DNA from 3 places in the Paenibacillus residui genome. Region 1 is predicted to be linked to each of the others. Evidence: riboswitches for the same ligand, from Rfam matches in the RefSeq annotation. Region 1 holds a riboswitch; each other region holds the start of a gene.
The links. Region 1 has a riboswitch for cyclic di-GMP ahead of ACFQ03_RS09920 (EAL domain-containing protein). Riboswitches for the same ligand answer to the same signal wherever they lie in the genome.
Positions count from the first base shown of each region.

Region 2: it holds a riboswitch for cyclic di-GMP, as region 1 does, so the genes downstream of both, ACFQ03_RS06175 (hypothetical protein) here and ACFQ03_RS09920 (EAL domain-containing protein) in region 1, are expected to answer to the same signal.
Region 3: it holds a riboswitch for cyclic di-GMP, as region 1 does, so the genes downstream of both, ACFQ03_RS06155 (hypothetical protein) here and ACFQ03_RS09920 (EAL domain-containing protein) in region 1, are expected to answer to the same signal.

Region 1 covers NZ_JBHTIU010000030.1:52,751-56,968, forward strand. Annotated here, with positions in the region: gene ACFQ03_RS09905 (PAS domain S-box protein) at 1-747, shown strand, start outside; gene ACFQ03_RS09910 (DUF2269 family protein) at 935-1,378, opposite strand; partial or broken gene ACFQ03_RS09915 (AraC family transcriptional regulator) at 1,441-1,629, opposite strand; cyclic di-GMP riboswitch class I at 1,894-1,980, shown strand; gene ACFQ03_RS09920 (EAL domain-containing protein) at 1,961-2,767, shown strand; gene ACFQ03_RS09925 (hypothetical protein) at 2,787-3,134, shown strand; gene ACFQ03_RS09930 (GGDEF domain-containing protein) at 3,137-3,931, shown strand; gene ACFQ03_RS09935 (hypothetical protein) at 4,175-4,218, opposite strand, start outside.
Region 2 covers NZ_JBHTIU010000022.1:64,149-68,366, forward strand. Annotated here, with positions in the region: gene ACFQ03_RS06165 (putative bifunctional diguanylate cyclase/phosphodiesterase) at 1-460, opposite strand, end outside; gene ACFQ03_RS06170 (beta-ketoacyl synthase N-terminal-like domain-containing protein) at 465-1,658, opposite strand; gene ACFQ03_RS06175 (hypothetical protein) at 2,134-2,355, opposite strand; cyclic di-GMP riboswitch class II at 2,440-2,523, opposite strand; gene ACFQ03_RS06180 (hypothetical protein) at 2,933-3,436, opposite strand; gene ACFQ03_RS06185 (HAD-IIIC family phosphatase) at 3,750-4,218, opposite strand, start outside.
Region 3 covers NZ_JBHTIU010000022.1:59,456-63,673, reverse strand. Annotated here, with positions in the region: gene ACFQ03_RS06165 (putative bifunctional diguanylate cyclase/phosphodiesterase) at 1-1,477, shown strand, start outside; gene ACFQ03_RS06160 (hypothetical protein) at 1,555-1,737, opposite strand; cyclic di-GMP riboswitch class II at 1,946-2,028, shown strand; gene ACFQ03_RS06155 (hypothetical protein) at 2,442-2,834, shown strand; gene ACFQ03_RS06150 (polysaccharide biosynthesis protein) at 3,723-4,218, shown strand, end outside.

The sequences.
Region 1 (4,218 bases):
GTTCCCATTTATCATGGGGACGGCAGACGCAAAGGATTGATCGTCATCGGACGCGACATCACCGAGCTGAAGCAAACGGAAGAATTGCTGCGCAAAACCGAGAAACTCGCTGTTGTCGGTCAATTGGCGGCAGGAATTGCCCACGAAATCCGCAATCCGCTTACGACGCTTAAAGGCTTCCTAAGCTTGCTGCAATCTGCCACAACTGCGACGAACATCTGGTATCTGGAAGTCATGCTGTCCGAAATCGAGCAAATGGAGTCCATTACCGACCAGCTCTTGACTGTAGCCAGGCCGCAAACCATCAGGATGGAAAAGAGAAATCTGGAAGCTTTGATACGGCAGGTTTCTTCATTTTTGTATCCGCTTGCAACGATGCATAATGTACAGATTTCAGTGGAATCGGACTCTAGCGACTTGCTCGTCGAATGCGAAGAAAACCAGCTTAAGCAAGTTTTCATCAATATTATCAAAAATGCGATTGAGGCGATGCCGCAGGGCGGACAAATTGCCATGAAGGTGAGGCGGTCCGGGGATTTCGTTTCGGTTCAAGTGGCGGACTCCGGCTGCGGCATACCGCAGAACAGAATCGCCCGCTTGGGCGAGCCATTCTACAGCTTAAAGGAGAAGGGGACCGGCCTCGGGTTAATGATCTGCTACAAAATTATCAAGGAGCATAAAGGAACCCTTCAAATTGACAGTGAAGTAGGCCGGGGAACGACCGTCGAAATTATTTTGCCGCTCTAGGCAGTTATAAAGTCATAAAGTTCAGGTTGCGCGGCTAAGAACGCCCCAAAGTGATTTGCTAACTGGGTTATATATGCACGGGTGAATTCAGGACCCTGGAGACAAATCTTTTCTTCCGTATCTCAACGATATGCCCACTAACTATATACTTTACGTAGGGCATTTACCCTGCTCCACTGCTTTTCATTTACGGTTTTAACGCCATCAATATGATAATGGCAACGACGAGTAGTTTACAAAACCAATCATAAGGAGTCAGTTTACTAGACAAGATTTTATATTGTTGCGGAATCTCTTCACTTTCACAGGTTCTGATCATTTCATGCATAGTTTTCATTTTAGGTCCGATAACCATTTCCGAGTAAAGGCTGAAAACTACGAACAAAGCAATGGATGTGTCGAACCACAACATCTGAAACAGTGACGGGTTGATCCATCCCATCAATAATCCTGTAAGCAATAAAGCGATCCAACCAATAGTGGCCGCCTTATTCAGTTTCTCAACGCCTTGATGTGCATATTTTAATTCAAGTGCCAACCATACAGCGGAAGCTTGCCGATATGACTGGAAAGCTTGATCCTGAGAACGTAAAGTATACGAAAAGCGGCGATATGTGAACCCCTCCCCCAAACCAATTCGTGATAAACTATTAGACTTGAGAAGTTCCTCATATTATATTTTTTAGAATACGACCGAATAAGATTCAAGGCTTTTTCTAGACGCTTTTCCCTCAAATAACCAAATACGGTCGTTCCATATAGTTCTTTAAAACCAATTTTTAATTTGTTGTCGTTAATGCCAATCATACGGGATAATTCGAGCAGCGAGGGGGGATTTGCCATACGCTCCAACATTATATCGCGTGCCTGCTGTATTTTTTGCCTTTCAATGCTGGATAATTTGGGAAGGAAGCTTCGGCTCAACGAGATAGTGCGTCAGAAGTTCTTTTTTCCGATTATAAGTCCATAAAAACAAATCCCTGCCGCCAGGTTTTATAGGCCTTACAAACTATTTTTTCAAACAAAAACGGCAGAATGGTTAAATTTTGAAAAAAGAACACATGTTTTGTAGGAATCTGTCGCTTGATGGCGAATTTGATAATAGGTACAAAGGATTGCTAATGGTCCTTTCGACGGGTATGCTCAGTACGATAATCGCAAACCTCTTGAAAAATTGGGACGCAAAACCTACGGGCCTAAGGATCTGCTTTCTATGGCGGCCGGGTTGCCGAAATGGTCGTTCTATCCGGAAAGGAAATTAGTCATGCCATCCACACAAGCTCTTATCAAACAAGAAGATTTATATCACGAGTTCCAGCCGATCTGCCATCTTCATACCCACAAGACGATTGGCTATGAAGCTTTAATCCGCTGCTCAACGGAACCAAGAATCGATCGGCTGTTCCGGGCCGCTGCAAGACATAATATGCTGTTCACGCTGGACACCCTTTCCATTTATAATGCAATTTCCGCGTGCTTTGCTGATCCAGGGAGGGTGGAATCCGATCAGCACCTGTTCGTGAACGTATTCCCTTCGACCTTATCTTCGGATCGATTTACCAGATTCATATTTAAGCTCATGCAGCGGTACGGAAAGTACGCCCACAATATCGTATTCGAAATTAATGAAGCCATCTCGGAGATGGACGACTGGGACACCGGGCAATTTCTGAGAAACATCCATCTGCTGCGGGATTGCGGCTTCCTGGTTGCGCTCGATGACGTTGGAGAAGGGGCAACCACCTTGAAGAGAATCGTGGAAATCGGCCCCGACTTTATCAAGATGGATCGTTTCTTTGCCAAGCACCTGCTCTTCAGCAAACAGAAGCAAAAATTGTTAAAGTTCTTCGTTGATTTCTGCGGAGACGAATCTAATCTGATTCTGGAAGGAATCGAAGAGATTGAGGATTTGCGGCAATCCTGCAAGCTAGGCGTTCCCTTCGGCCAAGGCTATCTGCTGGCGAAGCCCGGCCCTCTGCCGGGTCGTCCACCGACCTCGTTTCGCTCAATCGAAGATTAAGGGAGTTATGACATTGGACATGAGGACGAATTATTCCAAAAGAGCTATGCTTTCATTGAAATTTTCCGAATTTGAAATGCCTCCGATGCAGGACATGCTCATTATCGGAAAAAGGGCGCCGATTGGTCCGGAAGCCGCACGCCGTATGGCGGAAGCACTGTCTCCCGAACAATTCTCCATCATCGAACTGGAGCACCCCCGAGTGGAAGCCGTTCTGGTGCGTAACTCGCTGTTGCAAATGCTGGAAAAGAAAGTGCTCATCGGCATTATTTTGGAGGAGGTGGAAAACCTGCTCAGCGATTCGATGGTGCTTCGTTCGGAGCTAAAGATCGAGATAGCCGTGCATCGGGAGGTGGATATGAGTTGAAAGTGGCCGATGTGATGACTTCGCCGGTTCACAGCGTTTCGCTTGGAAAGAGCGTATGGTACGCTTCGCAGCTAATGTCCGAACTAAAAATCGGCTCGCTGGTCGTCGTTGAAGCAAGAGAAGTTGTCGGAATCATTACCTCTCGAGACGTCCGGACCGCGCATCCGAACCGGATCGTGGCCGACGCAATGACGCCTAACCCGATCTGCGTCCCGGAGCATGTTTTCGTATGGGATGCGCTTCTGCTGATGGAACAAAACAGGATTGAACGACTGATTGTCCTCCGGCAAGGAGAGCTCGTTGGCATCGTCACACGAGAGTCTCTGACTACCCGGCTGTCCGAATGGTACGATTCGCTAACACAGCTGTATGGTTCCTCCTATATTCATGTGATAGGAGAGGAGCTGCTCGCGAGCGGTCGGTCCTTCCAGCTGCTGTTCATCGATCTGAACCGCTTCGGCGAAGTAAACAAGCGGTTCGGGCATCCGGTCGGTGACGACATGATCCGTGAATTTTCGAACAAGCTGAAGTCGCTGTTCGGACCGGGCGATTACATAAGCCGCTATGCCGGAGACGAATTTGCCATTATTACGCAGAAATCCGATGAAGAAGTGCAGCGAATTATCGATCAGCTCTCCTGCGGTCAATCGGTCGGCAGGGCCAGCGTCTCGGCCGATACCGGCTGGGTGAACGAACGGGTTGTGCCGGAATTCGGACAAATGACCTTCCGCGAGTTGATTTCCAAGGCAAGCATGCTGTCCACGCAAGCGAAGATCGACTATGCGGGCCGGAGGTAACCGCTTGAGCGCCTGCCGCATAGTCTGGCCTTAGTGCATTCGAATGTATCCGATAAGGAAAGCGAAATGCAACCGGGAATGCCTCCTCAGGCTGTCCCGGTTTTTTTTTCGGAGATTGACGCACCGGCTGCTCAAGTTATGCCAATACTGAAATTTTCCTTTGTACGATTCGGCCAGTGCAGACCTTGTAAACATAGTAACAACGGTTGGTCAAATCAACCAATCCCAAGACCCGCTCCTCGATCACTGCATTTTTCTCTTGTAGAAAACCCTCGACCCGAAGAAAA
Region 2 (4,218 bases), on a different contig from region 1:
CACCGTAGATCGGGTATAAATATTTGGCATTTTGCGGATGCTCCACATAATAAAGCTTCTCGATTCCCTTGGAACTCCAGCCCAGCAGATAGACAATAAAAGAAAACGCATAATAGATCAATATAAACCGGATGCTTACCAAATGTTCGACTAATCTGCCGAAACGGCGTTTGACAGTCTTGGGCCCTTCCAGATCATGATAAACAATGTGGGCTATATATAAGGAAGCCGGCCCCAGCATAATAAAACCAAAGCGAAAAAACCGGAACAACCTGTCGATTTGTTCCGGGGTCCACCATTCATATCCATATAGAATGGCCACATCCAACTGCCAGACGCTGATAAACAGCATAAAAATGAAGAACCCTCTGGCTAATCGGGTTTTCCTGAATGTAAATACTGTAGCCACACCGAGAAATAGCGGTACGACAGCAAAAGCGATCATTGTAATAAAAAGCATCCGCTTAATTCGCTCCTTGAGAATTAGACAGTAGAAGACATGTGTTGTTCCCGCCGTACCCATGAGTTGTTATCGCTACATGATTCACTGTTTCATACCGGACCGACTTCACGATGGGAAGGTCTTCGTAGCCATCCCCCTCTGTCTTGATCGTTGGCGGTATAAATCCGTACTCCATGGATAGAAGAGCCGATATGACTTGCAGGCTGCCGATCGAGGCGAAGGAGTGTCCGATATTTCCTTTAATAGAAGTAATCGGAACCGATGAGCCGAACAGAGCGCGATGCGTAATGGCCTCCACCTGGTCGTTAACTTTCATTCCCAGAGCTTGACTATTCACATAGGTCGGTTGAATACCTCCAACGGCTCCCTTCATCGCAGCGATCATATTCTGTCCTGTCGTATCCGACTCGAAGATGGATAGGCCATCATTGTTGCTATGAATTCCCGTCAGCACTCCGTATATTCGGGCTCCCCGCCTCTTGGCGCGGCTCTCCAGCTCCATAACCAGAACCGCCGCTGCTTCAGAGACGACAAAACCGTCGCTCCTCAGGGAGAAGGGCACTCCGGCACTGGAAATATCGGTCTCTCGTGACATAGCGCCTAATCTCATGAAACTGTATACGCTGCCAACCGTAATTGGCGCGTCCGATCCGCCGACAATGCAGATTTCGCACTGCCCGCTCTCCAGAAGCAGCTTCCCCATCATCATCGCATCGACTCCGGCGGTACAGCCAGTGCTCAGGGTGAAGGCTTGGCCCTTTATACCCAAGTGCTGGGAGATCGCAGCCGTAATGCTGTGCGGGTTGCCGGCTCCGGCGCCGGAGATCGGAAACTTCCGGTACTGCCGACTGCCGCTGATAAGCGCGTATTCCTCAATCTCCTTCAATCCCCCGACGGATGTTCCCATGATAATGCCCGCTTGCTGCTCATCTCCCTTGAGCCCGGCCATTTCGGCAGCCTCCTCCGAGGCGGCAATGGCCATTCGGGCCACACGAGGATAATATCGATATTTGCGATCGGGAAGTGAAATCAGCTCATCATCAATTCTGCCGCAAATGATGTCAGATCCATTAGGTCCCAAGCCGGAAACGAGCTGTTGTGTACAAACCCCGTTCTCTAATATATCCCTGAAATGAATTTTATTACCAATACCAGGAGCTTTTAATCCATAGCCCGTTATAACAACTCGATCCAATGCCATTAACCTCCGCGTTTAATTGAAGTGCTGCTGCGAATAAACTATTGATTATTAGGGCTTATATCCTGATATAAGAGCTGTACACCGGATTAGGCTCTTTCTCTATATACCGAAACTTTGATTACGGAAGTAAACCTATTCAGTTAACACAATCATCGGATCAAAGCTTGCAGCGTCCATCTGGTCCGTATCGGAATCTTCCCAATGCTCCCCGCCTGATGATTTCTGTCAGAGCATGTCAATCCGCCAGCCATTCATTGCTCGCAACCCGTTACATTGTTCCGGCGGAATTGGCTTCATAGTTCCTCCAGGCTATGTAAAGGTCTTCAAAGAAAGGAATATGGAAGCAGATCGTCAATCCCCGAAGCCATACGGATTCGCATAACCGATGATGACCATCCTGATTTACTGCAGTTATTAGATAATATAGATGAAGCAGCTATTACATAATATAGAAGATATTCTACATAACTTATAATAATCCTTTTTTATCCTGCGAACATTTTGAAAAATCCAGTCTAAATTGATAGAACTCTCTAGGATATGCCCGGCTGTTAATTTTCACGGTATTGGCCGTCACCCACTCCACCTCGCCTCCGGAATCGATCAGATGATCCTTATCCCAGATAGAGACACGCTGTTTGGTTATGAGCGCCAGTACAAAATCACTATCGTTCTTAATGTACCGATTCAAAAAATCACCTTCCGAATAGTCATATTTTCAGCCTCACGGTTTAGATAGGGGCCAAAAAAAACACAAAACCACCTCTCAATTAAAATGAAAGATGGTCGGTTGCACTACTAGCTCCATCTATCCCAAGTGCCCACATAAGGAATAGACTTCAACGCTCCCCTATACAATTTTTCAGGTCGGTAATCCTTGATGTTGTTAATATTTTTAATAATCTACCTCTATTATATAATGATTTCCAGTTTTGAAAACCCAAAATATTATTGCGCTTTCATAGGATTTGACAAAGTTTTTTTATCAGCGTCAAAAGTCTCTTGTTTTGGCGAAAAACGTAAATTAATCGCTTGGAAATTACGACTTAAGGCTGTCTGTTCCGGTGATGTCCGTTTAGTCCAAAAGTGGTCTTTAAGTTCTTCAGAACTAGAATTTGGCCGCTATTTATTTTGCTAAAATATGGCCTGTTTCCTATTTTTCGGATTCACTGCGGCTGCCCTTGCCCGAAAATATTAAAGCGGCTTACTCAGGGAAGCCGCATGAATAATGCATAGATGGCAAGCCACAACGGAACGGGCCGGGCGGCCTATATGCTTTCCGCGTTTTTCTTCTGGTCATACGAAAGCACATAGGGAAGGTGATAGACGTAAGTCCCATTCTCGGCGATCTTCAAATGAGCGAATCCCTGCTCTCTTAAAGACTCCAAATATTGCTTCGCTACTTCCAGCGAGAACTCGGATCCCAAGGCAATATCTGCAGGAGTGACGAGACCGTCCTGGGATACGGCAATGGCCAGCACGATTTTCTCCAATTGCTGATCCTTGGAGGGGTCATAATCCGGCTCCGGCAGGTCATATTTTGTTTTCTTCAGATGACCGAGAATATAGAGGGCAACGCCGAGCGGAAGAATCCCGAACAGAAGAATCATAATGAGAAATAACCCGATTTCATCCACTCCGTTCGTCAGCATAACAATAAACCAAAGAATACTCCAAATAATCATTAATACAGCGGCAGTTTTTAATAGAGCCCGTTTTGTCTTGAACCACAATCTTCTGACCAACAGATTGCTGTCTCTGTCTTTCTTCATGACCGTAAACCTCACTCAGTTTTTATTAGCCACGCGAAACGCGGCAAATGGAAATATTTGGACCCGCCCCAAATTAGGCCAAAATTCCTTGTCTCCGTGAATGACCTACTCTCCTTTTCATTTAATCATGTTACGCCGCCAATTGGAACCATTTCTTTGTCTTTTTTCGATAAATAGACGGAGATACAGATGAAGCACCCCGGCATCCGAACTGAACGACCGCGTAAAATCTTTCCGCTCGGGCCGGACTTATAGTTTGCTTCCCGTAAAGGGAGGAAAGGGAATCAAAGGTGAAATCGCCGTTTTGAAGTCCCTAGTTGAGCTTCGCTTCAATAAAGCGGACCACGTTTCCGACAGTTGACAAGGACTCCAGCAGCAGATCGTCTTCATCGAAAACGACCCGGAATTCATTCTCCAGCTCCGCAATCAGTTGAACGGCCGTCACCGAATCCAGAATCCCGCGGCCGCCCAGCAGCACGGTCTCCGGTCCGACCTCCGGCCGCCCCCATAGCTTGGCTACCAAGCTGATCACTCTTCGCTCCACCTCATCGCCGTTCCTCTCTTCCACTGGTTCTGTCGCTTTGCGCGGGCTGTGAACATGGATCCAATCCGGCGTCAGATAAGAAACAGGCAGCGGCAATCCGTACACGGAAAAGTCATCCTTCCTCTCCTGGAGGGTGAATCCAAGCAGCTTCAGCAGCATTAAGGCCGGGCGGTTCCGGCTTTCCGATTTATACCCGCAGCGCACCTCCCGCAGCTCAGGATGATCGAGCTGAAGAAGT
Region 3 (4,218 bases), on a different contig from region 1:
TCGCGACCGCCGGCTTCTGGAAGGAATGGAGGAAACCGTCGGCCTGGAGGAGAAGTTTGTAGACGCGCAAGGTCATTTAAAATGGGTCCGGGTCTCCAAGATGCCGATCCATACCAGCGGGGGCAAGCAGCTTCTCTGTATCGCAACGGATATAACAGACTACAAGAGATACCAAGAGCAAATTATAAATCTGGCGTATCATGATTCATTGACCGGGCTGCCTAACCGGCTGCTGTATAACAATCGGTTGGCAGAAGCGATCACCACCTCGGAGCCGGGGCGGCTCGCGGTGATGTTCCTCGATCTGGACCGGTTCAAGCTGATCAACGATACGTTCAACCATACTACGGGGGACCTGCTCCTTAAGCTTGTAGCCGAACGGCTGCAGAAGTGTCTGCGGCCATCGGATACCGTATCGCGGCGTGGAGGGGATGAATTCAATATTATATTGAAGGATGCCACCCGGGAGGATGCTATACAAATTGCCAATGCCATTCTAAATGTATTCGATAAGCCTTATTGGCTGGACGGTCTTGAGCTTTATGTCTCAACCAGCATAGGGATAAGCATATACCCGGAGGACGGGGATGATGTCGAAACGCTGATTCGAAATGCGGATACCGCGATGTACCGCGCTAAGGAAAAGGGGAAAAATCATTATCAGTTCTATACGCCGGATATGAACGAAACGAACATGAGGAGAGTGCTGCTCGAGAAGGAAATGCATAAAGCATTGGAGAAAGGGGGATTCGAGTCGTGTATGGTGGTCTATCAGCCGCAGGTAAATGTCGCCACCGGTTTACTGACGGGAGTGGAAGCACTTCTGCGGTGGGATCATCGGGAATTAGGAATTATTTCTCCTTCTGAATTCATCCCGATCGCGGAGGAAAGCGGGCTGATTGTTCCGTTAGGGAAGTGGGCGCTGCGAATGGCTTGTTTGCAAAATGTAGCCTGGCGGAAAGCCGGTTACCTGCCTGTTCGGGTATCCGTTAATTTGTCCCCCCGCCAATTCCGGGATGAACGATTGATGGGGATGATTGAAGAGGTGCTGGAGGAGACAGGTATGGATCCTGCGTGCCTCGAGCTGGAAATAACGGAAAATATGGCGGTGCAGGGTGCCGACTACTTCGTGCGCAAACTGGCGGAGCTGAGAAGTCTCGGGGTGCAGCTTTCCATTGATGATTTCGGGACAGGCTATTCGTCCCTCAGCTATCTTAATAAGCTGCCTGTGCATAAGCTTAAGATTGACCGGTCGTTCATCCGGGATCTGAACACAAGTGTTGAGAATGCTGAAATCATTACCAGCATCATATCCATGGCCCATAAATTGAACCTTAAGGTAATAGCCGAAGGTGTGGAAACCGAAGAGCAGTTGAATTGGCTGGCGGGGAATGGCTGTGACGAAATCCAGGGATTTCTGATCAGCCGGCCTTTGCAGGCCGCCCAGCTGGAACGGAAGGGGATGTTAAGGCGCTGAGCGCGCCATCCCCTTGCCGAGTTTCCATAAGGAAAGCAATGCAGATGCAGTCGTCTGGTCCTATATAAGGAGCCGGATCAGATGACTGCTTGGTCGGAAGAATGCTGATACGTATCGGAGCTGGCCACTTCCTCCCTGGTGATTCGGTCCACAACCCGGTAATTCCAGCCCAGGAAGTTGAGAAGCGCCTTTTTGTGATTGCTTTCCATCATCGTGATCCACATTCCACGGTTGGTATGGCCCACTGTTAGCTTTTGCAATACATATCTCTTCACTTTGGATCACCGCTCCATCTCTGTAATGATAATGCCTTGACCATCCTAAGTATATGACAGCTTGATAGAAGAGTATGTCACGCAAAAAAAGTTAAAATTTTTAATTAAATTCCTCATAATTCGACAAAAATTGTTTCCGATTTGCTATATAATGGAGACAACTGTTAAAATAATGTATAACTTAATATCCTTTACCTGATTGGGAGTTTTGAAGTCTATTCTGTATCTGGGCACTTGGAATAGATGGAGCTAGTAGTGCAACCGACCATCTTTTGTCATATATCATGACGAAAGATGGTTTTTTGTTTCAAAGGGGCAAACAAGCTTTAGTTCGTATGTCCTTGAAGCATGGGGAAAGGAATTAAGTAGAAGGTTTGGAACGCCTTTATCATCGGATTTCAACTCCTGTGGTAATTCATTCATAAATTGTATAAGGAATCTGAGGATTAACTTAAGATGGGACGTCCGAACCTGGCGTGAAGTATTAATTAGCCGCTGCTTAATCAAGAATGAACCGATCCCTTAGGCTGCTGCCGTTCTCTATAAAGAGAGCGGATCGCTTATCCCGGCTGTACATAGGGCAGAAAATTTAGAGCGAGACCGGCAGACAGGGCAACGGGTTGTGAAATCAAGCAGGCAGGCATAGCTTCATCCGCAGTAAAAGGACAAAAGGAACAGAAGGTGAGATGATGAATAGAAAGTGTACCATCCCGGGGTGTGACAAGCCGTTGAAGGCGAGAGGGCTATGCTCTATGCATCACCAGAGATGGTGGAGAAATGGCGATCCGTTAGTGCTGAAACAGCAAATCATGAAGATTTGCAAAGTGAAGGACTGCGGGGAGCCGGCCAAATGCAAAGGCTATTGTTCTGTACATTATGCCAGATGGAGAAAGCATGGCGATCCGAATCATGTGCGTGAAGTTATCCGTATATGTACGGTCGAGAACTGCGGCAAAAAACATCGGGCCAGAGGTCTATGCGCTTCCCATTACCAAATCTGGGCCAGGAACAGAGACCTGCTTAAATCAGGAGACAGCAATAAAATCAATTTTCGGAAATTGCTTTATCGAAACATGCCTTAGAGGCATGTTTTTTTGTTTGGAAACGCTGCTGAATGTCTGGTCCCCGAATAGCATCCGGGATAGGAATCTAACAATTGGGCTCCATTTTGTGGGATTATGTTGGCTGCGAAGACGTCTTTGAGAAGACTTATGTAAAGTTCTTATTAATTTAATAAGATTACTCAACAATTTTCTACATGGATTTAAGACAACGCAGTCACAGGTTTTCAACAAAAAACGTGACTAACGCTCTACGATTTATGGATTTTTCGATTAATTATTGATGGGATCACATCCTAGTTTATGCCAGCGGAACTAATTTCTATCGGAGCTACTATAGTCTGTTTGTAGCTTGTGAGCTTTTTGTTCCCTATGTATAATCTTGGCAAATAACGCAGTTGTTAGCTTTCCGGTCAAGATAATAAGTCGAATCGGATAGCATAATCCCGGATAAGCCGACATCCGTTGACAAGAGACAACAAGGCAGGGAGGCCATCCCGGTTAATCTATTTGTAGAGAATTAACGGTATGGACAGGGGCAATTCTGTGAGTAAGCTCCTTGAGAAAGCCCTTCCTTCGGGGATGAATGCCGCTTGAAGAGATTGTTGTGAAATCGCATTCGGCAGCAGCTTTGTAAGGATATCACGGGGAATCTCTTGTTGGAACACAACTTCGATCCGTCTGCGGCGGCGACGAGCGGCATGTCCGACGACTGCCGGTTAGTAGTATGAACCGGGAGAATGGTTGCGGAATGAAAAATTTCATTCAGGACACTAATAGGGTCCTAAGAATCAACTTTAGGAGATTAAGACGAATTTTGCGGCATGTCTGTTTCTTGTTGTCGGTTTTGGTTAATAACAACACTGCAGGATCTTCTTTATGAAAAAGCTCCTAAGGAGGGATTAGGGATTGAGTTATTCAAAAAGATTGATACTGCTGATGGGTATCGATTCTGTCATCGTCATCTTCGCGATTTACGTAAGCAATTATGTGGCGTCATCTTCCTTCAGCCCATTCTCCTACACACTGGCGGTTAGCGCAGCAACTTTGTTTACATGCCATCATTTGTTTGCCTATAGGTACAAGCTGTACAAAAAGGTGTGGAGATACGCAAGCGTCATGGAGCTGCTCTCGATTTTCAAAGCGGTTACTTTCTCTGCAGCGATCACGATGCTGGTTCAGGGACTGCTGGCCGGACAAATTTACTGGAAGATCATGCTCATTACTTGGATGATGCACATGATCCTGATCGGCGGACTTCGCTTCTCCTGGAGGATGTACCGCGACAAATTTGTCCATAGAATAGGCAACCGCAAGCGAACCTTGATTGTCGGAGCCGGTTCCGCCGGGACGCTGGTAGCCAGACAGCTGATGCAGAACCCGGATGTGGAGCTCTATCCGCTGG